One region of the Mesorhizobium sp. WSM4310 genome, then DNA from elsewhere that is predicted to be linked to it. Evidence: riboswitches for the same ligand, from Rfam matches in the RefSeq annotation. Region 1 holds a riboswitch; the other holds the start of a gene.

The links. A riboswitch is a leader RNA that binds a small molecule or an ion and turns the genes downstream of it on or off. The one in region 1 is predicted to bind S-adenosylmethionine.
Region 2: linked by a shared signal. The riboswitch ahead of FJV80_RS30180 (O-succinylhomoserine sulfhydrylase) and the one ahead of FJV80_RS12465 (homoserine O-acetyltransferase) in region 1 are both predicted to bind S-adenosylmethionine.

The regions. Positions count from the first base shown of each region.
Region 1 covers NZ_VFTA01000009.1:62,990-78,290, forward strand. Annotated here, with positions in the region: gene FJV80_RS12405 (YdcF family protein) at 1-726, shown strand; gene FJV80_RS12410 (pyridoxamine 5'-phosphate oxidase family protein) at 745-1,377, opposite strand; gene FJV80_RS12415 (DUF1348 family protein) at 1,459-1,929, opposite strand; gene FJV80_RS12420 (LysR family transcriptional regulator) at 2,037-2,939, shown strand; gene FJV80_RS12425 (1-acyl-sn-glycerol-3-phosphate acyltransferase) at 3,054-3,842, shown strand; gene FJV80_RS12430 (LysE family translocator) at 3,861-4,487, opposite strand; gene FJV80_RS12435 (aldo/keto reductase) at 4,575-5,522, opposite strand; gene FJV80_RS12440 (gamma-glutamylcyclotransferase) at 5,646-6,167, opposite strand; gene FJV80_RS12445 (DUF2125 domain-containing protein) at 6,321-7,319, shown strand; gene FJV80_RS12450 (sugar kinase) at 7,326-8,255, shown strand; gene FJV80_RS12455 (prephenate/arogenate dehydrogenase family protein) at 8,252-9,187, opposite strand; gene hisC (histidinol-phosphate transaminase) at 9,211-10,320, opposite strand; SAM riboswitch at 10,480-10,557, shown strand; gene FJV80_RS12465 (homoserine O-acetyltransferase) at 10,664-11,833, shown strand; gene metW (methionine biosynthesis protein MetW) at 11,892-12,509, shown strand; gene FJV80_RS12475 (macro domain-containing protein) at 12,512-12,979, opposite strand; gene FJV80_RS12480 (DUF1330 domain-containing protein) at 12,979-13,299, opposite strand; gene FJV80_RS12485 (DUF1194 domain-containing protein) at 13,439-14,242, opposite strand; gene FJV80_RS12490 (ABC transporter ATP-binding protein/permease) at 14,330-15,301, opposite strand, start outside.
Region 2 covers NZ_VFTA01000044.1:921-16,221, reverse strand. Annotated here, with positions in the region: gene mmsA (multiple monosaccharide ABC transporter ATP-binding protein) at 1-505, shown strand, start outside; gene mmsB (multiple monosaccharide ABC transporter permease) at 502-1,788, shown strand; gene araD1 (AraD1 family protein) at 2,078-3,070, shown strand; gene FJV80_RS30185 (2'-deoxycytidine 5'-triphosphate deaminase) at 3,320-4,414, opposite strand; SAM riboswitch at 4,553-4,630, shown strand; gene FJV80_RS30180 (O-succinylhomoserine sulfhydrylase) at 4,687-5,877, shown strand; gene FJV80_RS30175 (ceramide glucosyltransferase) at 5,911-7,062, opposite strand; gene apaG (Co2+/Mg2+ efflux protein ApaG) at 7,291-7,683, shown strand; gene FJV80_RS30165 (Hsp33 family molecular chaperone) at 7,721-8,752, opposite strand; gene argF (ornithine carbamoyltransferase) at 8,882-9,793, opposite strand; gene FJV80_RS30155 (aspartate aminotransferase family protein) at 9,810-11,009, opposite strand; gene FJV80_RS30150 (GcrA family cell cycle regulator) at 11,367-11,885, shown strand; gene FJV80_RS30145 (magnesium and cobalt transport protein CorA) at 11,953-12,960, opposite strand; gene phoU (phosphate signaling complex protein PhoU) at 13,058-13,783, opposite strand; gene FJV80_RS30135 (ATP-binding protein) at 13,892-15,157, opposite strand; gene ppk2 (polyphosphate kinase 2) at 15,271-15,301, shown strand, end outside.

The DNA.
Region 1 (15,301 bases):
ATGGCCATGGACGTGCGGGATTCGACCGGGACGGTTGGACAGATGCCAGTGGTGGTTGCGCGTCTGCGCGACCATAGCGGGATTAGCCGTTTAAAGACCGCAGTGCGGATATCCGCGCTCTCCCTCCTCATTTTCGCAACCCTGTTTGCCGGCGGCTTCGGCTGGTTCGCCAACAAGGTCGCCCATCTCACCACGCCAGCCAATCCGGCCAAGGCCGATGCCATCATCGTGCTGACCGGCGGCCAGTCGCGCCTTGACGCGGCGATGGATCTGCTGGCATCCGGCAAGGGCGAGCGGCTGTTGATCAGCGGCGTGCATCCGTCCGCCAGCCGGCGCCAGCTCCAGGCAGCCACCGGCGGCGACAAGAACCTGTTTTCCTGCTGCGTCGACATCGACCGTGCCGCGTTGGATACGATCGGCAATGCCGAGGAAAGCGCCAAATGGGTCGAGAGCCACGCCTATGGCACGGTGATCCTGGTCACCAACAATTACCACATGCCGCGCAGCCTGCTGGAAATGGGCCGCCTGCTGCATGGCGCCAAGCTGGAACCCTATCCAGTGGTCAATTCCAATCTCGACAATGGCGGCTGGCTGACCAAGCCGCGGGCGTTGCGCGTGCTGTTCACCGAATACACCAAATACCTGCTGGCGCTGGCGCGCGGCATCGTGCCGGTGAAACCGACCCCGGACGGCATTGCGCTGGCCGAGACCGCGGCCGGCGGCTGAGCCCCCGGCGTTCCATCATCATTCCTTGTCTGTCCCCTTCGACACGGCCTTCAGGCGGCTGACCTCCTGCTCGAGCTGTTGAATGCGCCTGTCCCGCTCCCCAAGCGCTGCCGCCACATCAGCCGCTTCGAAGCGCTGCGGGATGTGTTGCGGGCAATTGGCATCCCAGGCCGAGACGGTGAACAGGATGATCTGCTCGGGACGTGCCTTGTAATCCTGCGGCATCAGCCTCGCCATCAGCTCGGCATCGTTCTCGACGACGCGCGCCGTGCCCCAGATCTTGATGCGCTGGCGCAGCATGTAATCGATCAGGAACAGGAAGGCGCGTGGATTGTCCGCCAGATTGCCTTGCGTGATGAACTGCCTGTTGCCGGAAAAATCCGCGAAGCCGATCGTCTTTTCGTCCAGCACCTTGAGAAAGCCGGCCGGGCCGCCGCGATGCTGGATGTAGGGCTGGCCATCGCCATTGGCCGTCGACAGGAAGACGCTGGTCTGCATCTCGATGAAGGCGGCAAGGTCCGGCGTGATGACAGCCTGCCAGCCACCACGCTCCTCGACGCGGGCGTAGGACTGGCGCGAACCCTTGCGCGCCTGGATCGCCTTGACGGTCGGCGTGAAGGCGACATCGCTGGTGAAAGCATGCGCGTCCATCGAAACCTCCTTGCCTGAAACCGGCTTCTAGCCGACGCAATTCCGGACGGAAAACCGCTTCACACTTTTCCTGGAACTGCTCTAAAGCCCGAGCGCCGACAAAGTCGGATGGTCGTCCGGGCGACGCCCCAACGGCCAATGGTACTTGCGATCAGCCTCGCTGATCGCCAGGTCGTTGATGCTGGCGATGCGCAGACGCATCAGCCCGTGCTCGTCGAACTCCCAGTTCTCATTGCCATAGCTGCGGAACCAGGAGCCGCTGTCGTCGTGCCATTCATAGGCGAAGCGCACGGCGATGCGGTTGCCGTGGAAGGCCCAGATCTCCTTGATCAGCCGGTAGTCGAGTTCGCGGCTCCATTTGCGCGTCAGGAAAGCCTGGATGGCATCGCGGCCCTGCAGGAATTCGGCGCGGTTGCGCCAGCGGCTGTCGATCGTATAGGCGAGCGCCACCCGTGCCGGATCGCGCGAATTCCACGCATCCTCGGCCATGCGGGCCTTTTGCGCGGCGGTCTCGGCGTTGAACGGCGGAAGGGGTGGGCGACTTTCAGACATGAGAACTCCATGGCGCGGCTCTGCTGCGAACTGACATATAGCCCCTTCCATTCCTGAAATGGAGATGGCATATTTGCAACCGTTCCTTCCATTTTCTGGAAGAAGTTGTGGATCGTCTCGAAGCCATGTCGCTCTTCGTCGCGGCGGTGGAGGCCGGCAGCCTTTCCGCCGCGGCCCGCCGTTTCGGCATTCCCCTGGCGACCGTCAGCCGCAAGGTTTCCGATCTTGAGCGCCATCTCAACACCCGGCTCCTGAACCGTTCGACGCGCCGGCTGACGCCGACCGATGCCGGCGAAGCCTATCTTGCGGCCTGCCGCCGCATCCTTGATGACGTTGGCGAGGCTGAACGCGGCGCGGCCGGCGAGTACAGCGCTCCGACCGGTGAACTGGCCATCACCGCGCCGGTCGTGTTTGGCCGTCTCCATTTGTTGCCGGTGGTCACCGGCTTTCTCTCGGCCTATCCCGACGTGGATATCCGCCTGACCCTGGCGGACCGCATAACCCGCCTGGTCGAGGACCATTTCGACCTCGCGCTGCGCATCGGCCAGTTGCCGGATTCGAGCCTGATCGCCATTGGGGTCGGCTCGATTCGCCGCGTTGTCTGCGCCAGCCCGGCCTATCTGGCCGAACACGGCACGCCCACGACCCCGGAAGATCTCGGCACCCACAGTTGCATCACCTTCGAGGGACTTTCCTCCGCCGCCCCTTGGAGCTTCGCCAGAGGCAAGACGGACGTCACGGTGCAGGTCCGCTCGCGCCTTCAGGTCAACACCGCCGAGGCGGCGATCGATGCCGCGGTTGCCGGCGTCGGGCCGACGAAAGTGCTTTCCTATCAGGTGGATGCCGCCGTGCGGTCCGGCAAGCTGCGCATCCTGCTGCAAGAGTTCGAGCCGGAACCGTGGCCGGTGAGCCTGGTGCATGCGGGCCACGGCCTGCTGCCGGTCAAGCTGCGCGCCTTCCTCGACTTTGCCGCACCGCGTCTGAAGGAGCGGCTGGCGCGATTGGAGTAGCGTGCCTGCGCTGGCGTGAGCCATGCTTCAGCATCGGCCGGGACACTGCTGCGCCATTTCCTTTTTCCCCGCGCTTGGTGTAACCAACGCACACTTCCTCACCGGACCTCCCCCATGCTCCATGTCAGATCGCTGGCGTTCAATTTCGCCTTCTACGTCAATCTGATCGTCCAGATGATCCTCTGGACCCCTTATTATTTCCTGTCGCCCCGCCACCGCGCCTGGTTCGTGCCGAAATTCTGGTCACGCACCTGCATGTGGCTCTATGACAAGATCGCCGGCACCAAAAGCTACATCACCGGGCAGGAAAACCTGCCGGAGGGGTCCTTCATCCTGGCCCCCAAGCACCAGTCGTTCTGGGATGCAATCGCCTTCTTCCCCTTTCTCAAGGACCCGCTCTACATCCTCAAGCGCGAGCTGACCTGGATCCCGTTCTTCGGCTGGTACATCATGAAGATGCGCATGATCCCGGTCGATCGCGGCAGCCGCTCAAAAGCCTTGAAGGCAGTGGTCGCGGCGACCAAGGAAGAGATGGCGCGCAACCCGCGCCAGCTGATCATCTATCCCGAGGGCACGCGCCGGGCGCCGGGCGACGAGCCGGCCTACAAATACGGCATCGTCGAAATCTACGCGCAGTTGGGCGTGCCAGTGGTGCCTGTGGCCCATGTCGCCGGCCTCTATTGGCCGCGCCGCAAATTCCTGCGTTATCCCGGCACCATCAAGGCGCGTTTTCTGCCGCCGATCCCACCGGGCCTCGGCAAGGACGAGTTCATGGCGAGGCTGATCGGCGAGACGGAAGCGGCTTGCGACCAGCTCCTCATCGAGGCATCGCGCGCCCCCAACCCGCCCGCCTTCCCGCCGACGGCGTTGAAGCGGCTGCGGGAGCTCGGCGCGAAGGCCTGAACGCCTCCAGCCAGGCGATCAGCCGTAGACGGCCAGCAGCGTGGTCAGCACCAGCGTCGCGGCAAAGATCAGATTGATGATCCGCGAAGCGATAGGCCTGCGCAGGAAGCGCGCGAACGCCGCACCGGCAAGCAGCCACACGGCATGGATGACAACGATCATCGCCGCCAGAACCGCCAGCTTCAGCCATAGGCCGAGTTCCGCGCCGTCCTGGCTCGACGAGGCGCCGGCGAACACGGCGGCGATCGCCACATAGGCTTTCGGGTTGGCGACAGCCAGCAGGAACCCGGCCAGCCAGGTCGGGCGCGCAGCGTCGGCCGTGCGCGCCGCCCGCGGCGGCGCCGTGGCGATCCTGAACGCGAGATAGAGGATATAGGCTGCCGAGGCGACAACCAGCACCGGCGCCAGCTTCGGCATCGAGCCAAGCACCGCCATGATCCCGGTCGCCACGACCAGCAGCACGGCGACCGTGCCGAGAACGATCCCCAACGTGTAGCGCACAGAATCGCGCAGACCGAAGGCGGCGCCAACAGCGGTGACGCTTATCGTTGCCGGCCCTGGACTGCCCATGACCACCGTGGCGGCCAGCACCAGGGCGAGCAGAGGCCGCCAAAGCTGCGGCTGCGAAAGAAGCGGCTCGGTCATCGCACCCTCTGTCTTGCCAATGGCGAAGGACGCTATGGCAAGACGGGAGCGTGGTCTTGGACGTTCGTGCGTGGGGCGGCCGAAGCCTCAGTCGCTCGCTTTGTCGAGCTCGGCCATGTCGTCGGCGGTCAATTTCAACGACGCCGCCTTGATCAGGCTGTCCATCTGGCTGGGCTTGGTGGCGCTGGCGATCGGTGCCGTGACACCTGGCCGCGCGATCGCCCAGGCAAGAGCGACTTCCGCCTGTTTCGCCGAATGCTTGGCGGATATGGCATCCAGAGCGGCCAGAATGCGCATGCCGCGCGCATTGAGATAACTGCCGACGCCCCCGCCGCGTTCGCTTTGGCCGAGATCGGCCTCGCTGCGGTATTTGCCGCTCAGGAAACCCTTGGCCAGGCTGAAATAGGTGATGACGCCGATATCCTCGGCCACGCACAGATCGCGCAACGGCCCATCGAAGGAGGAGCGGTCGTAGAGATTGTATTCCGGCTGCAGCACCTCATAGCGCGGCAAGCTGCGCAGGCTCGCCACATCGAGCGCGGCGCGCAATTGGCCGGCGTCAAGGTTCGAGCAGCCGATATGGCGGACCTTGCCCTTGGCAAGCAGCTTCTCATAGGCGCCAAGCGTCTCCTCATAGGGCGTGGCCGGGTCCGGCCAGTGCGACAGATAGAGGTCGATGACATCGGTCCGCAGTCGCTTCAGCGAGGCCTCGACGGCCTTTTCGATATAGGCGGCGGAGAGGTCCTTGTGCCCCTGCCCCATATCCGAGCCGACCTTGGTGATCACCACGACCTTGTCCCGGTTGCCACGGTCCTTCATCCAGTTGCCGATGATGGTTTCCGATTCGCCGCCCGTGTTGCCGGGCACCCAGCGTGAATAGGCGTCGGCCGTATCGATGGCGTTCAGTCCGCCCGCGACGAAGCGGTCGAGCAGGTCGAAGGAGGTTTTCTCGTCGGCGGTCCAGCCGAAGACGTTGCCGCCCAGAACCAGCGGCGCGATGGAAAGGTCGGTGCGACCGAGACGGCGTTTCTGCAAGATGGTTCTCCGTGATGATTGGGTTGGGGCGCATGCCCCCCGCTGGCTGGGTTCGGAGCCTAAGCTAGGTCGTCCCGCGTCGAGGTCAAAGGCCTGACCGCCTATTTGAGCAGAGCCAGTGCTTCACGATGGCGCTATCCCCCGTGCCACATCCTCCAGCCAGTGGTCGCGGATACCCAGTGCCTCCAGATGCTTCAGCGTGCTGAGCACATAATCCTCGTTGTTGCCGGATTGGCCGGCGGCGCCGCGCACCACCGCCGCCGCATGCGCGGCATCCAGCGCGCCGGCATATTGCTCATGCTTGCGGTCGACGATGTAGGCGACCGCTTCGACCGTGCCGCCGCCGTCGAGGCGGACCTTGAGCGTGCGCTCGAGATAGACGCTGGTGACGAGTTCGCGCTCACGCAGATAGGCGATCACCTCGTCGCGTAATTGTCCAGGCACGCGGAAAGCCAGGCCGACGCAGGAGCCGCCATGGTCGAGGCCAAGCACCAGCCCGGGCCGCTCACGCGTGCCACGGTGCACGAAGGAATAGACACACAGCGAGCGGCGATAGCCGTGCAAATGGGCGCGCCGCGTCTCGACATGTGCGAAACCCGGCCGCCAGATCAGCGAACCGTAGCCAAACACCCAAAAATCGCCCATATCGCCGTGCCTGATTGCAAAAAGAATGGCCACACCGCACCGGAATCCGGTGTTTTTCCGTCCGTCCCCGGCTACCTATTCGTCAATGTCTACCAAGTGTTGTCGGAATCGAAGGTCCGTCCACCAACACCGTGGGTTAATGAGAGCCAAAGCATGACGTCAAGTGACGAACGCCAACCAAAGTCCCGCCGCGGCCTGTTCTGGCTTGCGGCGTTCATCGTTGTGCTGTTCGCCATCTACAGCGGCGGCTGGTTCTATCTGGCCAACAGGGTCAGGACCGAGGCCGACAAGGCGGTCACCACGCTCAACAAGAGCGGCATCGAAGCCGGCTGCGCCAATCTCCAGGTCAGCGGCTATCCCCTGAGCTTTACCGTCTCTTGCGACAATCTGGCGTATGAGGACGATGCCAAGAACATCGCGGCCTCGGCCGGCTCCTTCAATGCCGTCGCCCAAATCATCCAGCCCTTGTCGCCGGTCGCCGATCTGCGCGGTCCGCTCAGGACCTCCGTCCCCGGCATGGTGCCGCTGTGGATCGACTGGGACAATCTGCAGGCAAAGGTCAAACTGTCATGGCCGCTGCCGCAGCGCATCGCGCTGCAAGCGGAAGGCCTGTCGGGCCAGACCGATCCAGCCGACGACACCGATCCGGTGGAACTGTTCAGCGCCGGCAGGGCGGCCGGCCAGCTGCAGCCGAACGGTCAGGACGTCGATTATGTCGGCAGCTTCACCGATCTGGAAATCGACCCGGATGCGATCGGCGGCCGCGTGCTGCCGGCGCTCGATGCCAGCGGCGACGCCACGCTGAAGAATGGCGTCGCGCTGATCGGAACGCAGGTGAAGAGCCTTCGCGGCCAAAGGGTCGAGATCCGCAACCTCGATTTGTCGTCAGGCACGGCGCGAGTCACTGTTTCCGGGCCGCTGTCGGTCGACGCCGAAGGCCTGGTCGACGCAGATCTGATGATCAGGATCAAGGATCCGAAGGCCGTGGCGGCCATTCTGGCCGGTGCCATACCCGAGCAGAAGAATGCGATCGAACAGGGTTTTGCCGCGCTTGCCATGCTCGGCAGCGAACCGTCGATGCCGCTGAAAGTGGTCAAGGGCAAGGCCTCGCTCGGCTTCATCCCGCTCGGCAAGATCAAGCCGGTGCAATAGCGCGCCATGCCGGGACCCCCGAGGCTCCTCAGTGTCGGCGCGCTGACGCTGGACACCATCCTGCGTGTCGAGACGCTGCCCACGCATCAGGGAAAGTTCATCGCCGCCGATGGCGTGCAGATCGCCTCGGGCATGGCCACCAGCGCTGCCTGCGCCGCGCATCGGCTGGGCGCCGAGGTGTCGCTGTGGGCGAGCGCCGGCGACGATCCGGTCGGCGATCAGCTGATCGCCGGGATCGAGGCCGAGGGTTTCGACTGCAGCTATGTCCGCCGCGTCAGCGGCGCCCGCTCGGCATTAGCCTCGATCCTGGTCGACGCGCATGGCGAGCGCATCATCGTGCCTTTCTATGACAGCCTGGCCCAGGCCGACCCCGGGGCATTGCCTTTCGCCGACATCACGGCATTCGATGCCGTGCTGGTGGACGTGCGGTGGCCCGGTGCAGCGACACTTGCCCTCGAGGCGGCGCGCGCGGCCGGTCGGCCGGCAATCCTCGATGCCGATACGGCGCCGCTGGCGGTGCTGGAGCAGCTGTTGCCGCTGGCCTCGCACATCGTCGCCTCGGAGCCCGCCGTCCGCATCATCTGCGGCCAGGCGCTGGATCTGGCGAGCGCTTGCACCGAAATGGCTTCCCGCACCGATGCGTTCGTCGCCGTCACCGGCGGCGCGGCAGGCACCTGGTGGTTCGATCGCGCGGCGGGATTATCCCGCCATGTCGCGGCGCCAAGGATCAAGGCGGTCGACACGCTCGCCGCCGGAGACGTCTTTCACGGCGCCTTTGCCGTCGGATTGGCGGAGGCCATGCCGGTCGAGCAGGCCTTGCGCTTTGCAAGTGCCGCCGCCGCGCTCAAATGCCTGCGCTTTGGCGGCAGGCTCGGCGCGCCGGATCGGGCCGAGACGCTGGCCATGGTCACGGCGACCTGGCCCGAAACAGCCTAGTTCTTCGACGGATGCTCCACCGCCTGGCGGCCGAAATCGGGCACGTCGATATCCTGGCCAGCCTCGATGATCGAGCGGCGCACGGCGCGGGTGCGGGTGAACAGGTCGAACAATTTATCGCCATCGCCCCAGCGGATCGCCCGCTGTAGGAACGCCAGATCTTCCGAGAACCGCGCCAGCATTTCCAGGATCGCATCCTTGTTGTGCAGGCAGACGTCCCGCCACATGGTCGGGTCGGAGGCGGCCAGACGCGTGAAGTCGCGAAAGCCGGAGGCCGAATATTTGATGACTTCCGTCTTGGTCACCGATTCCAGATCGTCGGCGGTGCCGACGATGTTGTAGGCGATGATGTGCGGCAGATGCGAGACGATGGCCAGCGTCATGTCGTGATGCTGGGGATCCATCGTGTCGATGTTGGCGCCGCAACGGCGCCAGAATTCCGACAGCCTTTCGAGCGCGTCCGGATCGGTGCCCGGTAGCGGCGTGAAGATGCACCAGCGATTGTCGAACAGATCGGCGAAACCGGCATCCGGTCCGGATTTTTCCGTGCCCGCCAGCGGATGGCCGGGAATGAAATGAACGCCATCGGGCACATGCGGCTGCATCTGCGCGATGACCGAGGCCTTGGTCGAGCCGACATCGGTGAGGATGGCGCCCTTCTTCAGCGCCGGCGCGATCTCCTCAGCCACCGCGCCGGACGAGCCGACCGGCACCGAGACGATGACCAGGTCGGCATCGCGGACCGCTTCCTTCGCATCCGTCGTGTAGGAATCGCCCAGCCCAAGTTCCTCCGCCCGCTTCAGCGTCGCGGCACTGCGGGTCGAGATGGCAACGTGGCCGGCAAGGCCCTCGCGTCGGATGACGCGGGCCAGCGACGAGCCGATCAGGCCGATGCCGACCAGCGCGATCTTTTCAAACATCGGTGATGTCATGGTGTTCCTGCTTTTCGGGCGTTCTAGCTTTTCAGGAATGTCGTGAGCGCGGCGACAACGCCGCGATTGGCCTCTTCCGTGCCGACGGTCATGCGCAGCGCGTTGGGGAAGCCGTAGCCGGAAACGCGCCGCAATATATACCCACGCGCGGTCAGATAGTCGTCCGCCGCGGCCGCCGAATGCTTCTGATCGTCGGGAAAGTGAATGAGCAGGAAATTGCCGACGCTGGGCGTCACCCGCAGCCCGAGCCCGGTCATCTCCTGGCTCAGCCAGGTCAGCCAGGTCTCGTTATGCGCCACGCTGCGCTCGACATGGGCGCGGTCGCGGATTGCCGCGATGCCGGCCTCGATCGCCGTCGCATTGACGTTGAAGGGACCGCGGACGCGATTGATGGCGTCGACGATGTGCATGGGCGCATACATCCAGCCGATCCGCGCGCCACCGAGGCCGATCTTGGAGAAGGTGCGGGTCATGACCACATTCTCGGCGCTGCCAACCAGTTCGATGCCGGCCTCATAGTCGTTGCGGCGGACATATTCGGCGTAGGCCGCGTCGAGCACCAGCAGCACATGTTTGGGCAGGCCGGCATGCAGGCGGCGCACCTCCTGGAACGGCACATAGGTGCCGGTCGGATTGTTGGGATTGGCAAGGAACACGATCTTCGTGCGCGGCGTGACGGCCGCCAGTATCGCATCGATGTCGGCCCGCTCATCGGTCTCCTTGACCGCGATCGGCGCAGCCCCGGCCGACTGGATGTAGATCTTGTAGACCATGAAGGCGTGTTCGGTGAAAATCGCCTCGTCGCCGGGCGCCAGATAGGTCTGCGCCAGCAGGCCGAGGATCTCGTCTGAGCCGTTGGAGCAGATGATGTTCTGCGCGTTGAGGCCATGCACTTCCGCGATCGCCTCGCGCAGCCGTCTGGCGGTGCCGTCGGGATAGATGTCGAGCCTGGCGGCGACTTCACGCGCGGCCTCGATCGCCTTCGGTGACGGGCCAAGCGGGTTCTCGTTGGACGACAGCTTGTAGACCTTGGCGACACCGGCGGGTGCGGCGCTCTTGCCCGGCACATAGGCGTCAATGTCCATGATGCCCGCGCGCGGGGTTGGACGTGCCTGATCCGGTGTCTGGTTCATTTTTGCAAAATCCGTCGAAAATGCCTCGCTCCGGAGGCCGCAGCGGAAATACAAGCCGTGGCCGATAATGTCGAGGGGTGGCAGTGGTGCCAGCAGCGGCCCAGATGTCGGCCCGGATGTCGGCATTGACGGCAGGGCGGGCGAGTTCTAGAAGGGCAGCAACAGTTCCGTGGTGATTTGGCCGGTCGGCTTGCAGCCACGTTAAACAATTCGCTAAAGGGCCGTTTGCGTGACGTAACCGGCTTTGCGAATGGCAATGCCGGTTTTTTATTGTCCGCGGCCGGCCGGACGGACGCATCGGCGGCGATTTTTCGCCCGATATGATGCAATAGGTGAGACGAGAATGGCCGCTCTGCGCGCAGGAAAGACCAACAACGAGGCCGACCAGCCGTCGAGCCCGGTGTTGCGCTTCGGGGCGGACAAGCCGCTCAAGCTCGACGCCGGCACGCTGCTGTCGCCGTTCCAGATCGCCTACCAGACCTACGGCACGCTGAACGATGCCCGCTCCAATGCCATCCTCGTCTGCCATGCGCTGACCGGCGACCAGCATGTCGCCAGCACCAATCCGGTGACCGGCAAGCCGGGCTGGTGGGAAGTGCTGATCGGCCCCGGCAGGATCATCGACACCAACCGTTTCTTCGTCATCTGCTCCAACGTCATCGGCGGCTGCCTGGGCTCCACCGGGCCAGCTTCCACCAACCCCGCCACCGGCAAGCCCTATGGGCTTGACCTGCCCGTCATCACTATCCGCGACATGGTGCGGGCGCAGCAGATGCTGATCGACCATTTCGGCATCGAGAAACTGTTCTGCGTGCTCGGCGGCTCGATGGGCGGCATGCAGGTGCTGGAATGGGCGTCGAGCTATCCCGAGCGCGTCTTTTCGGCGCTGCCGATCGCCACCGGCGCGCGCCATTCCTCACAGAACATTGCCTTCCACGAGGTCGGCCGGCAGGCCGTCATGGCCGATCCGGACTGGCATGGCGGCAAATATTTCGAACACGGCAAGCGCCCGGAAAAAGGCCTGGCGGTGGCGCGCATGGCCGCCCACATCACCTATCTCTCCGAAGCCGCCCTGCATCGAAAATTCGGCCGCAACTTGCAGGACCGCGAAGCGCTGACGTTCGGCTTCGACGCCGATTTTCAGATCGAAAGCTATCTGCGCCACCAGGGCATGACTTTCGTCGACCGCTTCGACGCCAATTCCTATCTCTACATGACGCGGTCGATGGACTATTTCGACCTCGCCGCCGATCATGGCGGGCGGCTGGCGGATGCCTTTGCCGGCACCAAGACCCGCTTCTGCCTGGTGTCATTCACATCGGACTGGCTGTTTCCGACCGAAGAAAGCCGCTCGATCGTGCACGCGCTCAACGCCGCCGGCGCGTCCGTGTCCTTCGTCGAGATCGAGACCGACCGTGGCCACGATGCCTTCCTGCTCGACGAGCCGGAACTGTTCGCCGCCATCAACGGCTTCATCGGCTCCGCGGCGCGGGCGAGAGGGCTAAGCGCATGACCCCGGAAAGTTGCAGCCTTTCAGGATCGGGATCATGCGCCGCAAAGGAGACGACATCATGAGCGTCAACGGCAGCCAGCGCGTCGACCTCGAGGTCGTCGCCAATCTGATCCCACCGCAGTCCCGCGTGCTCGATGTTGGTTCGGGCGACGGCTCGCTGCTTGAATTGCTGCAGGACACCAAGCAGGTCGACGGCCGCGGACTGGAACTGTCGCAGCGCGGCGTCAACGAATGCGTGGCGCGCGGCCTCTCCGTCATCCAGGGCGATGCCGACAAGGATCTCGAATTCTATCCCGACAAGGGCTTTGACTTCGTCGTCCTGTCGCAGACCTTGCAGGCGACGCGCAACCCGAAGCTGGTGCTCGACGAATTGCTCCGCATCGGCAACCGGGCGATCGTCTCCTTCCCCAATTTCGGCCATTGGCGGGTACGTCTGTCGCTGTTCGTCAAGGGCCGCATGCCGGTGACGCAGGACCTGCCCTATTCCTGGTACGACACCCCCAATATCCACTTCTGCACCATCCGCGACTTCGTCAACCTGTGCGACGAGCTTGGCGCGACGGTGGAAAAGGCGACCGCGCTCGACGCCGCCGGCCAGAAGATCGGCCTGTCCATGCCCTGGTGGTTCTGGAACTTCTTTGGCCAGCAGGCGGTGTTTCTGCTGAAACGGAGCTGACGTTACGGCGCGTATTCGACCAGCTGGTGGTTCTCGTCCGCAAGCTCCTCATCGATGATTGAAGCAATCGTTGCCCAATCGCCTCCCGCCAGACCCGCGCCAATCCTGGGATAGCCGATCCTCCGGCCGGCGAATCCAGCCTTGACCGCCTTCATGACACTGCGGATGGCGCCATAGTCAGCCTTCACGCCCTGGCCCTGCCAATGGAACTGGGTGTAGCCATTGATGACGTGGAAATTTCGATCTTCGCGCCGGATCTCGGCAACCGAGATAGTACCCAGCTTGGAGCGGTCGCCTTTCACGGTCGCGATATCCGCGGCGTAGGCCTCTGGAAACCGCTGCTTGATGGAAAGGGCAATGCCCTTGCCCATCTGGCATTGGCAATTGCAGCCATGCAGGATCGCGTCGAACTCTCCGTCGAGCGCAAGTTGCAACAGATCGCCACGAATCGTCCGCATGGGCAGTTCCATCAGCCAAGCACATCGGTAGCCTTGTGCGGATGCTCGATGCCGTCAACGATGATTACGTCGGAGTCCGAATTATCGGTGCGCAGTGAAAGGATCGCCTGATAGGCGGGCGAAGCATACCACTCGCGCACATGCTGGCGGTCAGGAAATTCGATGACGATGAGGTTGCCCGGCCAGTCGTTCTCGATCACCTCCACATCGCCGCCATGGACCAGGAAACGGCCGCCGAAAGGCTCCAGCGTGGCATCGATCCTGTGCAGATACTCGACGATCTGCGGACCCATCGTGACTTGGCGCATATGGGCGATGGCGTAAGCGGTCATGACGTAACTCCCTTTGCATCGAGACCGACCAACCGGCCTCGCCAGGGCAATCTGCCGGAACACCTGACACAAAGCGATTACGCCCGAGGTAATGGAATCGGCGCCTTCGACGGCCGGCGACAGGCGCTCTTGCGCATTTTCACCGGTCGAGTTCCGGAAAATACGGATCCGAAAGGAACCGCCTGTCGCGTTCGCCTTGCAGGCAGTCGATCGGCGCATCCGCGTCGACGGGGATGATCCTGGCCTTGTCCTGAATACCGCTCACTTCGAGGATCAGCTTGCGCCGGATGGCGGTGGAAAATTCGGCAGCCGAGTGGATGGGCAGCACGAAAGAGCCGGGTCCGCCGGTCACGCACTGCGCATAGTACTGGTCGAGATGCTTGAAGGTGGGCGATGGATTGATCAGGATCGGCAGGCCGTTGATGACGATGCCTTTTGCGGTTGCCGCATCGCGCGTCGCGGTGACCGGCGGCCCGATATTGTTGGGGCCATCGCCCGATATATCGATGACGCTGCGCTCACTGGCGAAATTCGTCCTGCCGAACAGCCCTGTGCCGAAGGCAATTGCCGTGGAAATCGAGGTGCCGCGAAAACTCCGGAACGGGCGCGCCGCCACCTTGTCGGCAAAGCTGTTGGCGCTTTGCGCGCCATCGATGATCTGCCAGTCGATGACCGCGTCGTCGCGCACCGTGCCGGCCCATTCGAAATAGGCAATCGCGATGCGGCCGGTATTGCCGGACCGGACGGCGTGGATGAAGTCGGGATGGCGCAGCGCCTCGACATAGCCGGCGCGTTGCAGGGCGAATTCCTTCTCGTCCATCGACAGGGATATATCGACCGCCAACACCAATTCGACGTCGACAGCCAGCGCACCCGATGGCGAGGCAACGGGCGTTGGCTGGACACAGGCAAGACAGGCAAGCAGGCGCAGAGCATCAAGCATCGCCACCGCCAAGTTTTGTTTCTCGGGGAAATCTTCCTTCGCGATCGCGGCGAAATAAAGCTTGCAGCGAGAGTGCGGGAAACGGCCCTACTTCTTGCGGCGGACCGCGACCGGCGGCGGATCGATGGCGCCGGCCCTGACGTGGGCGGGCTTCAGCGCTGGCGCACCGGAATCCTTGACGATCGTCAGGCCGCGTGGAAAGAACTGAATATTGTGCTGCCCGCGCCCGATGTTGATGATCGTGGCGCCCTTCAGATGCTTTTCCAGCATCGCCAGAACACGCCGCAGCGAGGGGCCGTCGAACGCATCCATGGCTTCGTCGATGATCACCCATTTCGGCTGCCGCAAGGCGAGCCTGGCCACGCCCAGCAAGCGCTGTTCGTCATCGCCCAGTTCATGGTCCCAGCGCCCGACGCGGTCGAGCGAGAACGACAGCCGTTCCAGGCCAACCTCGGCCAGCACCGCCGCAATGTCGGCGTCACTCGCGGGCGCATGCCCGTTGGCGTGATTGAGCACGTCGCGCAACGTGCCGGCCGGCAAATACGGCACGCGTGGCACGAAGATGAGGGGTTCTCCGGCCGGCAGGCCGATTTTTCCCCTGCCCCAGGGCCACAGCCCGGCAATGGCGCGGAAGAACAGCGTCTTGCCGGCGCCGGGTTCGCCGGTGATCATCACGCGATCGCCGGCGCGGATCTCGACATGCTGCTCGGAGAGTTTTGTGCAGCCCTCCGGCGAGGCCACCTGGAGCTTCTCGAACGTCAGGCTGCCATTGGCGTTCTGATCGAAGGTGATGCGCCTTTCGGTGTCGTGCAGCACATCGGTTTCATCGAGCGCGATGCGGAAGTCGGCGACACGCATCAGCGTGGCCCGCCAATCGGCGATGCTGCCGATATTGTTGATGAACCAGCGCAACGAGGAATGGACCTGGTTGAAGGCGCCGACCGCCATCATCAGCCCGCCAAAGCTGATATCGCCCGAGAAATAGACGGGCGAGGCAACCAGGATCGGCGCCACGACGGTGATCCAGCCATAGGTATCGGTCACCCAGGACAGGTTGAT
Region 2 (15,301 bases), on a different contig from region 1:
CGTGACCGAGGACCGCAAGACTTACGGTCTCAACCTGATCGACCATATCAAGCACAACATCACGCTTGCCAATCTCGGCGGCGTGTCGCGTCACAGCGTGATCGACGATCTGGGCGAACTCGCCGTTGCCAACGATTATCGCAAGAAGACCAACATCCGCGCTTCGAGCGTCTATCAGATGACGGGCAATCTTTCCGGCGGCAACCAGCAGAAGGTGGTGTTGTCGAAATGGCTGTTCGCCGATCCGGATTTGCTGATCCTCGACGAGCCGACGCGCGGCATCGACGTCGGCGCCAAGTACGAAATCTACACGATCATCGCGCGTCTTGCCTCGGAGGGTAAGGCGATCGTGGTCATCTCGTCGGAAATGCCGGAATTGCTCGGCATCACCGATCGCATCTACGTCATGAACGAAGGCCGCATCGTCGGCGAAATGCCCGCGGCGGACGCAAGCCAGGAAAAAATAATGCGCGCCATCGTTCGGGGAGAAGGAAAAGCAGCATGAGCACCGACAGCGCCCCCGCCCCGCAGGGCAACATCGCCGAGGACCAGCGTCCACGCATTGCCGTCTCGGCGCTGACGACGAACCTGCGCGAATACGGTCTCATCATCGCGCTGATCGTCATCATGCTGTTCTTCCAGTTCACCACGTCGGGAACGCTGTTCAAGCCGGTCAACCTCAGCAATCTGGTGCAGCAGAACTCGTTCATCATCGTGATGGCGCTGGGCATGCTGCTGGTCATCGTTTCCGGCTATATCGACCTCAGCGTCGGCTCGGTCGCCGGTTTCATCGGCGCCCTGGCGGCAAACATGATGGTCATCTGGCAGCTCGGGCCGCTCAGCAATCCGCTGGTGGTTTCGATCGTCTGCCTGATCGTGGGCGGCCTGATCGGTGCGGCGCAAGGCTATTGGATCGCCTATCACCGAATACCGAGCTTCATCGTGACATTGGCCGGCATGCTGATCTTCCGCGGCATCTGCCAGGCGCTGCTGGGCGGCGGCTCCTCGGTAGGCCCGCTTCCAGACGGCTTCAAGGCGCTGAGCTCCGGCTTCATCCCGGACGTTATCGGCCCGCTGACGTTGATCCCGCCCACGGTGAACGCCGCCGGCAAGACCATCGTGGGCAGCGGCCTGACGCTGCACATGACGACGGTCGTGCTCGGCCTGATCGCCGTGCTGGCCTATGCCTATTTCGGCGTGAGGACACGACGCAAGCGCGAACGCCACGGCTATGAAGCCGAGCCCTTCCCCCTGTTCGTCGTCAAGACGCTGGTCGCCAGCGCGCTGGCGCTGTTCCTGGTCTATGAGTTCGCCAGCTACAGGGGCCTGCCGGTGGTGCTGCTGGTCATGGGCGTGCTGATCTCGCTGTTCGTCTTCGTCACCAAGCGCATGACCATCGGTCGCCGCATCTACGCCATGGGCGGCAATCCCAAGGCGGCGCAGTTGTCGGGCATCAACACCGAGCGGCTGACGCTGCTGGTGTTCATCAATATGGGCGTGCTGTCGGCGCTGGGCGGCCTGATCATCGCGGCTCGCCTTGGCCAGGCCGTGCCGGCGGCCGGTCTGGGCTCAGAGCTCGACGTCATCGCCGCCGTCTTCATCGGCGGCGCCTCGGCGATGGGCGGCGTCGGCCAGGTCATCGGCGCCGTGGTCGGCGGCTTCATCATGGGCGTGATGAACAACGGCATGTCGATCATGGGCGTCAATGTCGACTGGCAGCAGGTGGTCAAAGGTCTGGTCCTGCTCGGCGCCGTGATCTTCGACGTCTACAACAAGAACAAGGCCTGACAGGAACAATTCCAGGAAAGCGCATCGCGGTTTTCCCACGGGAATTGCGTAAAAACAAAATACCGGGAGCGGACCGAACCGCTCCGGCGAGGCAACGAGGAAGGCATACGGGTCACATCGCGGCGCTGCCGGCAACCGACCGGCACGAAGAAGTTCCCTCAAGGAACCAGGCCCCGCGAGCGCAATCCGAACGGAGAATTTCACCCGTGGCATGGGCGACGTCCCAGCCGCGCTTGGGAAGGTTTGCCGCGGCGGCAGCCATGCCAACGCACATGAGAGAGGATTGATCATGCTGATCTCGCAGATTCTCGATGACGCCGAGACCATCCGCGTCGTTGCCCGCAATGGCGGCAAGACCCGGATCATCAACGGCGCCCGCAGCGTCTATTCGCTGGCGATGGAGGCGGCCCGCACCGGCGTCGGCCTGGCCACCCTGATCGAGCGCAAGGGGCTCGGCGAGACGGTCGACCTCGATGCCGCCTACAAGAAGGGGCGGCTGTTGTCGCCGATCAATCACCCCGACCCGGCGCATCTGCACCTCACCGGCACCGGCCTGACCCATCTCGGCTCGGCGGCGACGCGCGATTCCATGCACAAGAAGCTCAGCACCGATGGCGAGGAGCAGCTCACTGATTCCATGAAGATGTTCCGCATGGGACTGGAGGGGGGCAAGCCCGCCAAGGGCCAGGTCGGCGTGCAGCCGGAATGGTTCTACAAGGGCAACGGCACGATGGCCGTGGCGCCGGGTGCCGCACTCCTGTCACCGGCCTTCGCCAAGGACGCCGGCGAGGAACCAGAGATCGCCGGCATCTATGTCATCGGCGATGACGGCGCCGCCTTCCGCGTCGGCTTCACGCTGTCGAACGAGTTTTCCGACCACGTGACCGAGCGGGTGAACTATCTCTTCCTCGCCCACTCCAAGCTGCGCAACGCCTCGTTCGGACCGGAGATCCTGATCGGCGACCTGCCTTCCGACATCCGCGGCACCTCGCGCATCGTGCGCGACGGCAAGACGCTATGGGAAAAGCCGTTCCTGTCGGGCGAAGCGAACATGTCGCACACCATCGCCAATCTGGAACACCATCACTTCAAATATTCGGCGTTCCGCCAGCCGGGCGACGTGCATGTGCATATGTTCGGCACCGCGACACTGTCCTTCGCCGACGGCGTCAAGACCGAGGCCGGCGATGTGTTCGAGATTGAGGCCGGGGATTTCGGCCTGCCGCTGCGCAACCCGCTCGAGATCGAAAAACCAGTGAAGGTGGCGGTGAAGGCGCTTTGAGATAGCGCCAATATCCTGGGAGAGAAAATGAACGGGATGGGGCTTGGTTTCATCTTAGCGGGCTTGGCCCTATCCCTCGCCTGTTCTTCCTCCGTGGCTTACAGCGCCGGGCGGCGCCTGCCGCCGACAGGATCCATTTCGAGATCTGCATTTTCTTGTTCGCCTTGAGCGCCGCCATACCGGCGACCGACAGGCCAGCCACGCATGATGTGCCGGCAGGCAAGTATCTTGCCTGGCGGCAATCGGGGTTCAGCGCGCGGCGCGGAAATGCTTGGAGAGCTTCAGGCCCTGTGCCTGGTAGTTGGAGCCGAGATCGGTGCCGTAGAGCGCCTGCGGCCGCTTCAGCATGTGCTCGTAGACCAGCCGGCCGACGATCTGGCCATGGTCGAGGATGAACGGCACTTCGTGGCTGCGCACTTCAAGCACCGCCCGGCTGCCGGTGCCACCGGCCGCCGAATGGCCGAAGCCCGGATCGAAGAAGCCGGCATAATGGACGCGAAATTCGCCGACCAGCGGGTCGAAGGGCGTCATCTCGGCAGCATAGAGCGGCGGCACATGCACCGCCTCCTGGCTGACGAGAATGTAGAATTCGTCCGGATCGAGCACCAGTTCGCCGGCACCGCTCTTGTGGATGGGTTCCCAGAAATCGACGACGTCCTGCGCGGCGCGCTTGTCGACATCGACAAGGCCGGTGTGATGCTTGCCGCGATAGCCGACCAGCCCGTCACCGTCGCCCTTGAGATCGATCGACAGCGCGATGCCGCCGCCCGAAATATTCGGCGGCTCGGTGGCGACCAGCATCTGCGCGCGGTGCAATTCATGCAATTCGGCTTCCGAGAGCAGCGCGTTGCCGGTGCGGAAGCGGATCTGCGACAGGCGCGAGCCGGTGCGCACGACGATCGGGAAGGTGCGCGGGCTGACTTCCAGGTAAAGCGGACCGTTGTAGCCGGCGGCGATCTTGTCGAACTCGTGGCCACGGTCGGTCATGACGCGGGTGAAAATGTCGAGCCGCCCGGTCGAACTCTTCGGATTGGCCGAGGCGGACACGGTTGGGGGCAGCGCAAGGCTTTCCAGCAGCGGCACGATGTAAACACAGCCCGTTTCCAGCACGGCGCCATCGGCGAGGCTGAACTCATGCAGCTTCAGCCGATCGAGTTTGTCGGCAACCCGATGATCCGGACCCGGCAGGAAGGACGCCCGCACCCGCCAGGCCTTGTCGCCGAGCCTGAGATCGAGGCTGGCCGGCTGGATCTGGTCGGCATCGAGCGCGCGCGGCGACTTCAGCGCGCCGGACTGGAACAGCGCCGAGATATCCTGATCGGGAAGAATGCCTGTCTGCCGCAAGGCTCCGCTCCTAGGCCAGACGATTTTCCTGCCGCAGGTTCTCCCCGCAAAACCGTGAAACAGTTTTGCGGAACCTGCTTGGTACAAACCTCTTAATGAAGCCGGCAATTGACGCAAGCGTGGTACGGGTCTAAAGGGTCGTTATCCCGTGGTGATTTGGCCGGTCGGCTTGCAGCCACGTTAAACAAGTCGCTAAAGGACCGTTGGCCGCGAGGCCGTATGGACCGGTTGCGACTTTCGCGACCGGTTTTTTTGTGTCTGGAACAAAAGCAATGAGCAGCAAGAAGCGCAACTGGAAGCCTCAAACAGCCCTCGTGCATGGCGGAACCCTGCGTTCCGGCTTCGGCGAGACCTCCGAGGCGATGTACCTAACCCAGGGCTATGTCTATCAAACGGCGCAAGCCGCCGAAGCCCGCTTCAAGGGCGAGGAGCCGGGCTTCATCTATTCGCGCTACGCCAATCCGACCGTCGACATGTTTGAAAAGCGCATGTGTGCGCTCGAAGGCGCCGAGGATGCGCGCGCCACGGCATCGGGCATGGCGGCGGTGACGGCGGCCCTTCTTTGCAGCGTCAAGGCCGGTGACCACATCGTGGCGGCGCGCGCGCTGTTCGGCTCCTGCCGTTGGGTGGTCGAGACGCTGGCACCGCGCTACGGCATCGAGGCGACGCTGGTCGACGGCACCGATATCGCCAACTGGGAAAAGGCGGTCAGGCCCAACACCAAGCTGTTCTTCCTGGAAAGCCCGACCAATCCGACATTGGAAGTGGTCGACATCGCCGCTGTGGCTGCGCTCGCCAATTCGATCGGCGCGCGGCTTGTCGTCGACAATGTCTTTGCCACGCCTCTCCAGCAGAAGCCGTTGCAGCTCGGCGCGCATATCGTCGTCTATTCGGCCACCAAGCACATCGATGGCCAGGGCCGCTGTCTCGGCGGCGTGATCCTGTCGGACAAGAAGTGGATCGACGAGAATTTGCATGACTATTTCCGCCACACCGGCCCCAGCCTGTCGCCCTTCAACGCCTGGACACTGCTGAAGGGCCTGGAGACACTGCCGCTGCGTGTGCGCCAGCAGACGGAGAGCGCCGGCAAGATCGCGGATTTCCTCGCCGAGCAGCCGCAGATTGCCCGCGTCATCTATCCCGGCCGCGCCGACCATCCGCAGGCCGAGATCGTCAAGAAGCAGATGTCGGGCGGCTCGACGCTGATCTGCCTCGACGTCAAGGGCGGCAAGCAGGCGGCTTTCGCCCTGCAGAACGCGCTCGACATCGTGCTGATCTCGAACAATCTCGGCGACGCCAAGAGCCTGATCACCCATCCGGCGACGACCACGCACAAGAATTTGAGCGAAGAGGCGCGCGCCGAACTCGGCATCGGGCCAGGAACGCTCAGGCTGTCGGTCGGCCTGGAGGATACCGACGACCTTCTGGAAGACATCGCCCAGGCGCTGAAGGCCGCCGAATAGGGAGCCGTCGAGGCAGCGTCGTCCGCGCCGCGATCAGGCGCGCGACGACGCATCTTCCAGTTCGGCGGCCTTGGTGCCGATGATTATCGCATTGCCGCGCCAGTCGACGGCGCCGCCGAGCCAGCCGCGCGCCCACATGGTTGGAAGCATCAAGTCCCGCGCAATCATCGCCGCGACCGTGCGCGGCGACAGGTGCCAGCCCTCGGACCAGGCCAGGGCGCATTCCGGTAGATAAAAGGCCGCCAGCACGGCGATGGCCGTCAGCGGCAGGCTGAAGCCGGCGCTTGCCGCCGCAACCAGCGCAAGCGCCAGCGGCACCACCGCGCCCGTCAGGATTTCCGGCGCGAAGAACCGCGGGAAGGTTACGCGGCGCAGGCGCGCCCAGCGGGCCTGGCGTGACCAGATCGTGCCAAGCGTGCGCCTGCCAAGCGGCTGCTCGAAGGGTGCCGCGACGAGATTGACGCATAGGCCAAGCCCATTGACCAGCTTGGTCGCGGCGGCGTCCTCGGCGATTTCGGCGGCCAGCGCGCGGATGCCGCCATTGGCATCCAGCATCGGCTTGTTCCACAACATGCTCTTGCCCTGGGCGAAGCCAAGGCCGAGCGCCTCGCCGGCATATTGCCAGCGGGCCTGCAGCGTGTTGAGGAAGGCGCATTCGACCTCGGCCCAGAAGCCCTCCAGCCGCGAGCCGATCGGTGTCGAGCAGACAAGGCCGGTATCCGGCTGCCACGCCGCCATCAGATGCTGGATGTAGTCTCTCGGCATCAGCACGTTGGAGTCGGCGAGGACGACCCAGTTGTGCCGCGCGGCTTCCCAACCCTTGACGCAATTGTTGAGCTTGGGATTGGCGCTGACGCGGTCGTCACCGATCAACAGCCGGGCCGGCACTTTTGGAAAGCGGCCAAGGGCGGCGCGGATCAACCTGACCACCGGATCGTCGCCATGGGCAACGCAGAAGATCAGCTCGTAGCGCGGCCAGTCGAGCGAGAAAGCGCGCTCCAGCGTCTCCTGCGTGAACGGCTCGACGCCGCGCGAGGGTATGACGATCGATACCGGCGGCGATTTGCCGGCCGGCGGTGCGATCGTGGTGCGCCGTCTCAGCTGTGAGGCGGCGAGCAGAATGCTGGCGAGGTTTGAGGCAATGAGAGCGGACGACAGCGAGGCGGTTATGAGAGTGAGTTCCATCGAGATCCGGTCACTCCAGAAAAACCAGCCGGTGTGGCGGCCGTTTTCGACAGTTCGACAGAGCGCCCGAGTCGCCCGGCATTGGTCGGCGCACCCCATCATTGTCATGTGTCACTTAAATGACATTCTTTGCCGGCACCTGCGTTTCAAGACGAGGCGCGACAAGACGCGCTCGTTGATCTGCTCGCCGGGAGCGCCGAAAGGTATCGGATCGTTTTGGAGCCGCTTATGTACCGCGCCGTCACGCGCAACATCGAAGTGCAGGTCAGGCCGTTCTACCTCGAGGACCGCTCCGATCCTTCCGAGAACCGCTATGTCTGGGGTTATCAGATAACGATCGACAACCAGTCGGACGAATTCGTGCAGCTTCTGTCGCGTTATTGGCACATCACCGACGGTGCCGGCCGGGTCGAGGAAGTGCGTGGCCCGGGCGTCGTCGGCGACCAGCCCGAACTCAATCCCGGCGACAGCTATCAATACACGTCCGGCTGCCCGCTCTCGACGCCATCAGGCATCATGGTCGGGCACTACACGATGCGCAACAAGCGCGGCGAGACTTTCGACATCGCCATCCCGGCATTTTCGCTGGATCTGCCGGGGACCAGGCGTACGGTGAATTAGCGTCCTTCTCCCCGTTTTACGAGGAGAAGGACTGGCTTTATTGCGCGGCAAATTCCGCCGGATCGAAGTCGTACTGTGTCGAGCAGAATTCGCAGGCGACGTGGATGCCGCCCTCCTCGGTGCTGTCCTTGATCTCCTGCGCGGAGAAGCCCTCGAGGATGCCGCGGATCTTGTCGCGCGAGCATGAGCACTGGTCGGCGACGGGAACGCCGCCGAAAACCCGCACGCCATGCTCGTGGAACAGGCGATAGAGCAGCCGTTCGGTACCGATCGTCGGATCGATCAGCTCAGTCGGCTCGATGGTGCCGAGCAGCGCCAGCAATTCCTGCCAGGAATTGTCGGTGGGATCATGGATCTCCTCGCGCGGATCGCCATCGCCGCCGTGCAGGTCCGGAACGCGCATGCGATCGGACGCCTGCGGCAGGAACTGCGCCAGGATACCGCCGGCGCGCCATTGTTCGCGCGCGCCGCCGACGCCGGGCGTCAACAGCTTGGCCACGGACAGCCTGATATCCGTCGGGATCTGCTCCGACTGGCGGAAATAGGTGCGCGCCGCGTCTTCCAGCGTTTCGCCGTCGAGCTGGACGATACCCTGATAGCGCTGCGTATGGGCGCCCTGGTCGATGGTCAGTGCCAGCACGCCGCCGCCGAGCAGTGTCTGCTGGGACGTTTCGCCTGCGGCGACCAGTGCCTCGAGGCGATCGGCATCGAAGCGCGCATAGGCACGCAGCGCCGACGGCGTGGTGAAATCCGCCACCAGCATGTCGACCGGCCCATCGGTGCGGGTCTGCAGGATGAACTTGCCCTCGAATTTGAGCGAGGTGCCGAGCAGCACCGTCAGCACACAGGCTTCCGCCAGAAGGCGCGCGACCGGCTCGGGATAATCGTGGCGGCTGAGAATGGCGTCGAGCATCGGCCCGAGTTGCACGGTACGGCCGCGTACGTCGAGCGGGCCGACCTCGAACGGCACGACATGGTCGTCGCCGGCATAGCCGAACTCGCCGAGTTTGGGGTGATGTTCAGTCACTTGATGCGTTTCCAACATGACAAAGCTCCAGGGCGCGGCCATGCCGCCCCCTGGGGTGCATGCGTCCAAACGCGCTTGATTTGCGTGATGCGGCGCAGATAGGCATCGCGCCTCCGCAGATCAAGCGCCCGGACCTTTCAAACCCCAAGCCACTTCAAGCCCCAAGATACTTCATGCCCCAAGACACCAGGCAAGCACCGCCTTCTGAGCGTGGAGCCGGTTCTCGGCTTCGTCGAAGACCACCGAATGGGGTCCGTCGATGACCTCGTCGGTGACTTCCTCGCCGCGATGCGCCGGCAGGCAGTGCATGAACAGCGCGTCCGGCTTGGCATGCGCCATCAGCTTGGCATTGACCTGGTAGGGCGAGAAGACGTTGTGGCCGCGGGCGCGATGCTCCTGACCCATCGACACCCAGCAATCGGTGACGACGCAGTCGGCCTGGTCGACGGCTTCCTCGGGCGAACGGGTGAAGTGCAGCTTGCCGCCATGCGCCTTGGACCAGTCGATATGCTTCTGCGCCGGCTCGCTGCCTTCGGGCACGGCGACGTTGAGGTTGAAGCGGAACCGTGCCGAGGCCTCGAGCAGCGAATGCAGCACATTGTTGCCGTCGCCGGTCCAGGCGATGGTCTTGCCGGCCACCGGACCGCGATGCTCCTCGAAAGTCATGATGTCTGCCATCAGCTGGCAAGGATGGGTGTCATCCGTCAGCCCGTTGATCACCGGAACCGTGGCGTTCTCGGTCAGCTCCAGCAACCGTTCATGCGAGGTGGTGCGGATCATGATCGCGTCGACATAGCGCGACAGAACCTTGGCGGTGTCGGCGATGGTTTCGGAGCGGCCAAGCTGCATTTCGGTGCCGGTCAGCATGATGGTCTCGCCGCCGAGCTGGCGCATGCCGACATCGAAGGAGACGCGCGTGCGCGTCGACGGCTTGTCGAAGATCATCGCCAGCACCTTGCCTTCGAGCGGCCGGGTCCGCTCGCCGGCCTTGAGGCGCGCCTTTCGCACCACCGCGTCGTCCAGCATGAAGCGCAGGTCGCCTTCGGAAACGGTGGAAAGATCGGTGAAATGGCGAACTGACATCGGCAATTTTCCGGAATTACTTCGCGGCGGCCACGGCGATGGCATCCGCCAGGCCTTTGGCACCGGCGCGGATGCGGTTGAGCGCTTCGTGGATCTCGGCGTCGGTGACGGTGAGCGGCGGCAGCAGGCGAATGACGTTGTCGCCGGCCGGAACCGCCAGCAAATGCTGGTCGCGCAGCGCCATGTTCACTTTGGTGTTGGGCATGGCGCATTTGAGGCCAAGCATGAGGCCGGTGCCCCGGATGTCTTCGATGACATCGGGAAACTCGTCGGCGATCGCCGCCAGGCCCTGCTTGATCAGCAATGCCTTGCGCTGGACGTCTTCGAGGAAGCCCTCTTCCAGCACCACGTCGAGCACGGCGTTGCCGACCGCCATGGCCAACGGATTGCCGCCGAATGTGGTGCCGTGCACGCCAGCCGTCATGCCGACAGCTGCTTCGTCGGTTGCAAGGCAAGCGCCCATCGGGAAGCCGCCGCCAATGCCTTTGGCGATCGCCATGATGTCGGGCGCAACACCTGACCATTCATGCGCGAACAGCTTTCCGGTGCGGCCGATGCCGCACTGGACCTCGTCATAGATCAACAACAGGCCGTGCTGGTCGCAAAGCTGCCGCAGTCGCTTCAGGGACTGCGTCGGGACCGGGCGGATGCCGCCCTCGCCCTGCACCGGTTCGATCAGGATCGCGGCGGTTTCCGGCGTAATCGCCTTCTCGGCGGCATCGATGTCGTCGAAGCCGACCTGGTCGAAGCCTTCGACCTTGGGGCCGAAGCCTTCGAGGTATTTGTACTGGCCGCCGGCCGCGATGGTCGCCAGCGTGCGGCCATGGAAGGCGCCTTCGAAGGTGATGACGCGGAAGCGCTCGGGATGCCCCTTGACGAAATGGTAGCGCCGCGCCGTCTTGATCGCGCATTCCAGCGCCTCGGCGCCGGAATTGGTGAAGAACACCTTGTCGGCGAATGTGGCATCGGCCAGGCGCTCGCCAAGCCGGCTCTGCCCGGGAATCTCGTAGAGATTGGAGACGTGCCACAGCTTTGCCGCCTGCTCGGTCAGCGCAGCGACCAGATGCGGATGGCCATGGCCGAGCGAATTGACCGCGATGCCGCCGGCGAAATCGAGATATCGCTCGCCCTTGTCGGTAACCAGCCAAGTGCCTTCCCCGTGGTCGAAAGCCAGGGGAGCGCGAGCAAAGGTCTCGTAAAGCGCCGAACCGCTCATTATATGCGTCTCCGGTACCGGAAAATCAAAAAAGCCGCCAAAGCGGCGGCCTTGTGCGGCTTATCGTGTTTTTCGGCCATGAAGTCAACGAAAAGGTCGCGTAGTGGCACGCGGCAAGCCCCCTGACGAGACGCCGGCTCATAAGCGACCGGCAAGTTGGGGAAAACCGAAAAAACCGATTCGTGTTGCACTTGGGACTCTTGTCACCGAGTCTGCGCATAAGGTAATTGTAGTCGAGAAATAACTAGATTTCGTGCGGCGGACCTAATCACCAGATATATGTGGTGTCTGCCCCAGCAGTGGTGCTGGGTCGGGAAAGGATTCTGATTGCCGCACGCTTAGCAGGAGCGCGGTCTCATGAACTGGACTGACGAGCGGGTCGAACTTCTCAGAAAATTGTGGTCGGAGGGTCTGAGCGCAAGCCAGATTGCTGCCCAGCTTGGAGGGGTGAGCCGAAATGCCGTCATCGGCAAGGTGCACCGTCTGAAGCTGTCGGGCCGCGGCCGCGCAACGGCGACGCCGGCACGCCAGAAGAAGACGACACAGGGCTCGACCGTTCAGAAATCGGTGGCGCGCGCCGCGAGCACGGCTCGCCACGTCACGACATCGATCGGCGCGACCGCCCTTCAGACGCAATTCGACGCCGAGCCGGTGGCGCGGCACTATATCCGCCCAGTCGAGAATGTCGTGGTACCGATCTCACGGCATCTGCAACTCGTCGAGCTGACCGAGCGCACCTGCAAATGGCCGAACGGCGATCCGCTATCGGAGGACTTCAACTTCTGCGGCAACGAGGCCGCCGAAACCGGTCCTTATTGCAAGTACCACGCCCGCGTGGCCTTCCAGCCAGCGGCGGAGCGGCGGCGGAACCGGTGAGTAGTGAGTAGTGAAATGGGGAGCGTGGAGCACTGTTCACTCCTCACTAATTTCTACTGGCCTCCTTTCACAGCCACCCATTCTTGCGAAACCGCCAGTAGAGAAACGCGCAGATCGCCGCGATGGTGGCCAGCACGATGGGGTAGCCATATTCCATCTTCAGTTCCGGCATGTCGGTGAAGTTCATGCCGTAGATGCCGGCGAACGCCGTCGGCACCGCCAATATGGCCGCCCATGAGGCGAGTTTCTTGGAAATCGCCGTTTCCTGGCTCTGACCGACCAGCAGGCTCGCCTCGAAGGCGAAGGCCAGCACCTCGCGCAGGCTGTCGATCTTTTCCTGGACGGTGCGGATGTGATCCGTCACGTCGCGAAAGAGCGGGTGCATGGCTGAATGGATCTGCGGCAGGTCGGCGCTGGTCAGGCGGCGGCAGACCTCCACCAGCGGAAGCGCCGCATTGCGCAGGCGCAGCAGATCGCGGCGCAGCATGTAGAGCCGCTCGATATCGGGGCCGGTCATCGGCTTCAAAAGCACCCGGTCCTCGATCACCTCGACCTCGTCCTCGATCTGTTCGAGCACCGGCATGTAGTTGTCGACGATGAAATCGAGAATGGCGTAGAGAACGAAATCCTCGCCCTTGGCCAGCGAATGCGGGCAGCTTTCCCAGTGCTGGCGCACGGCGGCGTAGGAGGTCGACGGGCCGTGCCTGACGCTGACGATGTAGCCCGAGCCGACGAATAGATGCGTCTCGCCGAAAGTCACCCGTCCTTCGATCAATTGCGCGGTGCGGGCGACGATGAACAGCGCATCGCCATATTGCTCGATCTTCGGCCGCTGGTGCGGATGCTCTGCATCCTCGATCGCCAGCTCATGCAGATGGAACTGGGCCTGGACGCGCAACAGAAGCTCGCGATCCGGTTCGAGCAGCCCGATCCAGACGACATGTCCCGATTTCTTGGCCCATTCGCCGGCTTCCTCGATCGGAATGTCCGCGATGCGCCGCCCGGCCATGTAGACACTGGAGGCGATGATGCCTGATGTCGGCGCCGCGGGCTTGAACTCTCGGACATATTCCATCGCAGCCTCCTGAAAGCAGGCCCCTTATCAAGGCCTGAGAAGCTTAACGCCGGGATAGTTTAGCGCAATATGATCTGGCGTTCGAGAGGATGAACGTTCATTTCGCCGGAAGCGGCGCCGAAAGGCTGATCTTGTCCGTCTTGTCGCCTTTCGGCCGCTCGGCCGGCATCTGGTCGCCGGTGACGATGTAATAGATGGTCTCGGCGATGTTGGTGGCATGATCGCCGATGCGCTCGATGTTCTTGGCGCAGAACAGAAGATGCGTGCAGGGCGTGATGTTGCGAGGATCTTCCATCATGTAGGTCAGCAATTCGCGAAACAGCGACGTGTACATGGCATCGATCTGATCGTCACGGTCGCGCACGAAGCCGATCTTGTCGACCGAGCGCGATGCGTAGACGTCGAGAACTTCCTTGAGCTGGGTCAGCGCCAGATTGGCCAGGGCCTCCAGACCGCGAAACAGGCTGGTCGGCTGGCGGCCGTCGGTGACGGCGACCACCCGCTTGGCGACGTTCTTGCCGAGGTCGCCGACGCGTTCGAGGTCGGCCGAAATGCGGATGGCGCCGACGATCTCGCGCAGGTCGGTCGCCATCGGCTGGCGCTTGGCGATGATGATGATCGCCTTGTCGTCGATCTCGCGCTGCCCCTCATCCAGCACTGCATCGTCGTTAATGACCTTCTGGGCCAGCCCAGGATCGGCATTGACGAGAGCGGCGACCGCCTGCTCGACCATGCGCTCGGCATGGCCGCCCATCGCCGCGATGCGCTTCGACAGATATTTCAGCTCCTCGTCAAAGGCGCTCATTATGTGCACGGACTGCATGGATGAAATGCCTTCCCACGGGTTCTTGAGTCGTTTCCTCGAATCCCCGCTGATACGCTAGCCGGATGACAGAAAAAAGAAACGCTTCCAGGGGAAACTAGGGCACTATCAGTGCGTCGGCAAATGAACCGAGAAGGCGGCGCCCTTACCGACCTCGGATTTGATCGTCAGCCTGGCATTGTGGCGCGTCAGGATGTGCTTGACGATGGACAGGCCAAGGCCGGTGCCTTTCTGGGTCCGGCTGGTCTCGACATCGATGCGATAGAAGCGCTCGGTGATGCGCGGAATGTGCTCCTCGGGAATGCCGGGACCGAAATCCCGGATGGTGACGTCGATGCCGGGTTCGGAACCGTCATCGGCGCGCGCGATCGAGACCACGACACGGCCGCCGGACTGGCCGTATTTGCAGGCGTTTTCCAGCAAGTTCTCGAAAACCTGGAACAGCTCGTCGCGATCGCCCGGCACATTGAGTGGTCCCTTGGCGAAATCACGCTCGATGACGACGCTATTTTCGCGGGCAAGCGGGGCCAGTGAATCGATGACGCTGTCGACGGTCTGGCGCAGGTCGACTTCGGTTCCGGGCTTCAGATAGGGCTTCATCTCCAGCCGGGACAATGACAGCAGGTCATCGATCAGACGCGCCATGCGGCCGGTCTGGTTCTGCATGATCTGCAGGAACTGCTCGCGCGCCGCCGGATCGTTGCGGGCCGGTCCGCGCAGCGTTTCGATGAAACCGGCGATCGAGGCGAGCGGGGTGCGCAATTCGTGGCTGGCATTGGCGATGAAATCGGCGCGCATGCGGTCGATCCTGCGCGTTTCGCTCTGGTCCTTGAACACCAGCACATACAGGTCGGTGCCGTGCCCGACCGAGGACGCGCTGACCCGGTAGGCCCGTTCGACCGGGAGCTTTTCGGTATAGTCGACCACATCGGAGGCGATCGTGCCCGACAGCACGCTGTCGAGCAGCGTCTGCATTTCCGGCGCCCGGAATTTCAGCGGTAGCGACAGGCCCGGTGCGATGCCGCCGAAAGCGGCAAAGGCCGCGGCGTTGGCATGGACGATGGTGGCGGAGCGGTCGAAAATGATCAGCGGATCGGCGACGGCGGCCGCAAGATATTCGCCTGACAGGCGTTGCAGGCCGATCGCCTCGATCGCGGCGGCATTCTCGCCGGACTGGCGCAGGCCTGCGGCTGGCAGCATCGCAGCGACAAGCAACAGGAGCAGCGCCGGCACCAGCACGTAGGCGGAAATATTGGCAAAGGCAAAAGCTGTCAGAACCGCGACGACACCGGCCGCAAGCAGCCAGCGGCTGTTCCACAGCCGGATGGCCATGGCTTGCGCCACACTTGCCTGCTCTGCGCTTTGCTCAGCCATCCGCGCATCCTATAGCCCTCTCGGGCGCTGTCCGGCCGTATGGCAACTTCCTGCTAGACCGGCATGGAGGCTCCCAATAGCATGAGTCCGTAAGCTGGAAAGGGTTCGTCTCGATGAAAAAGGCCAAGGAAAATCCCGCAACAG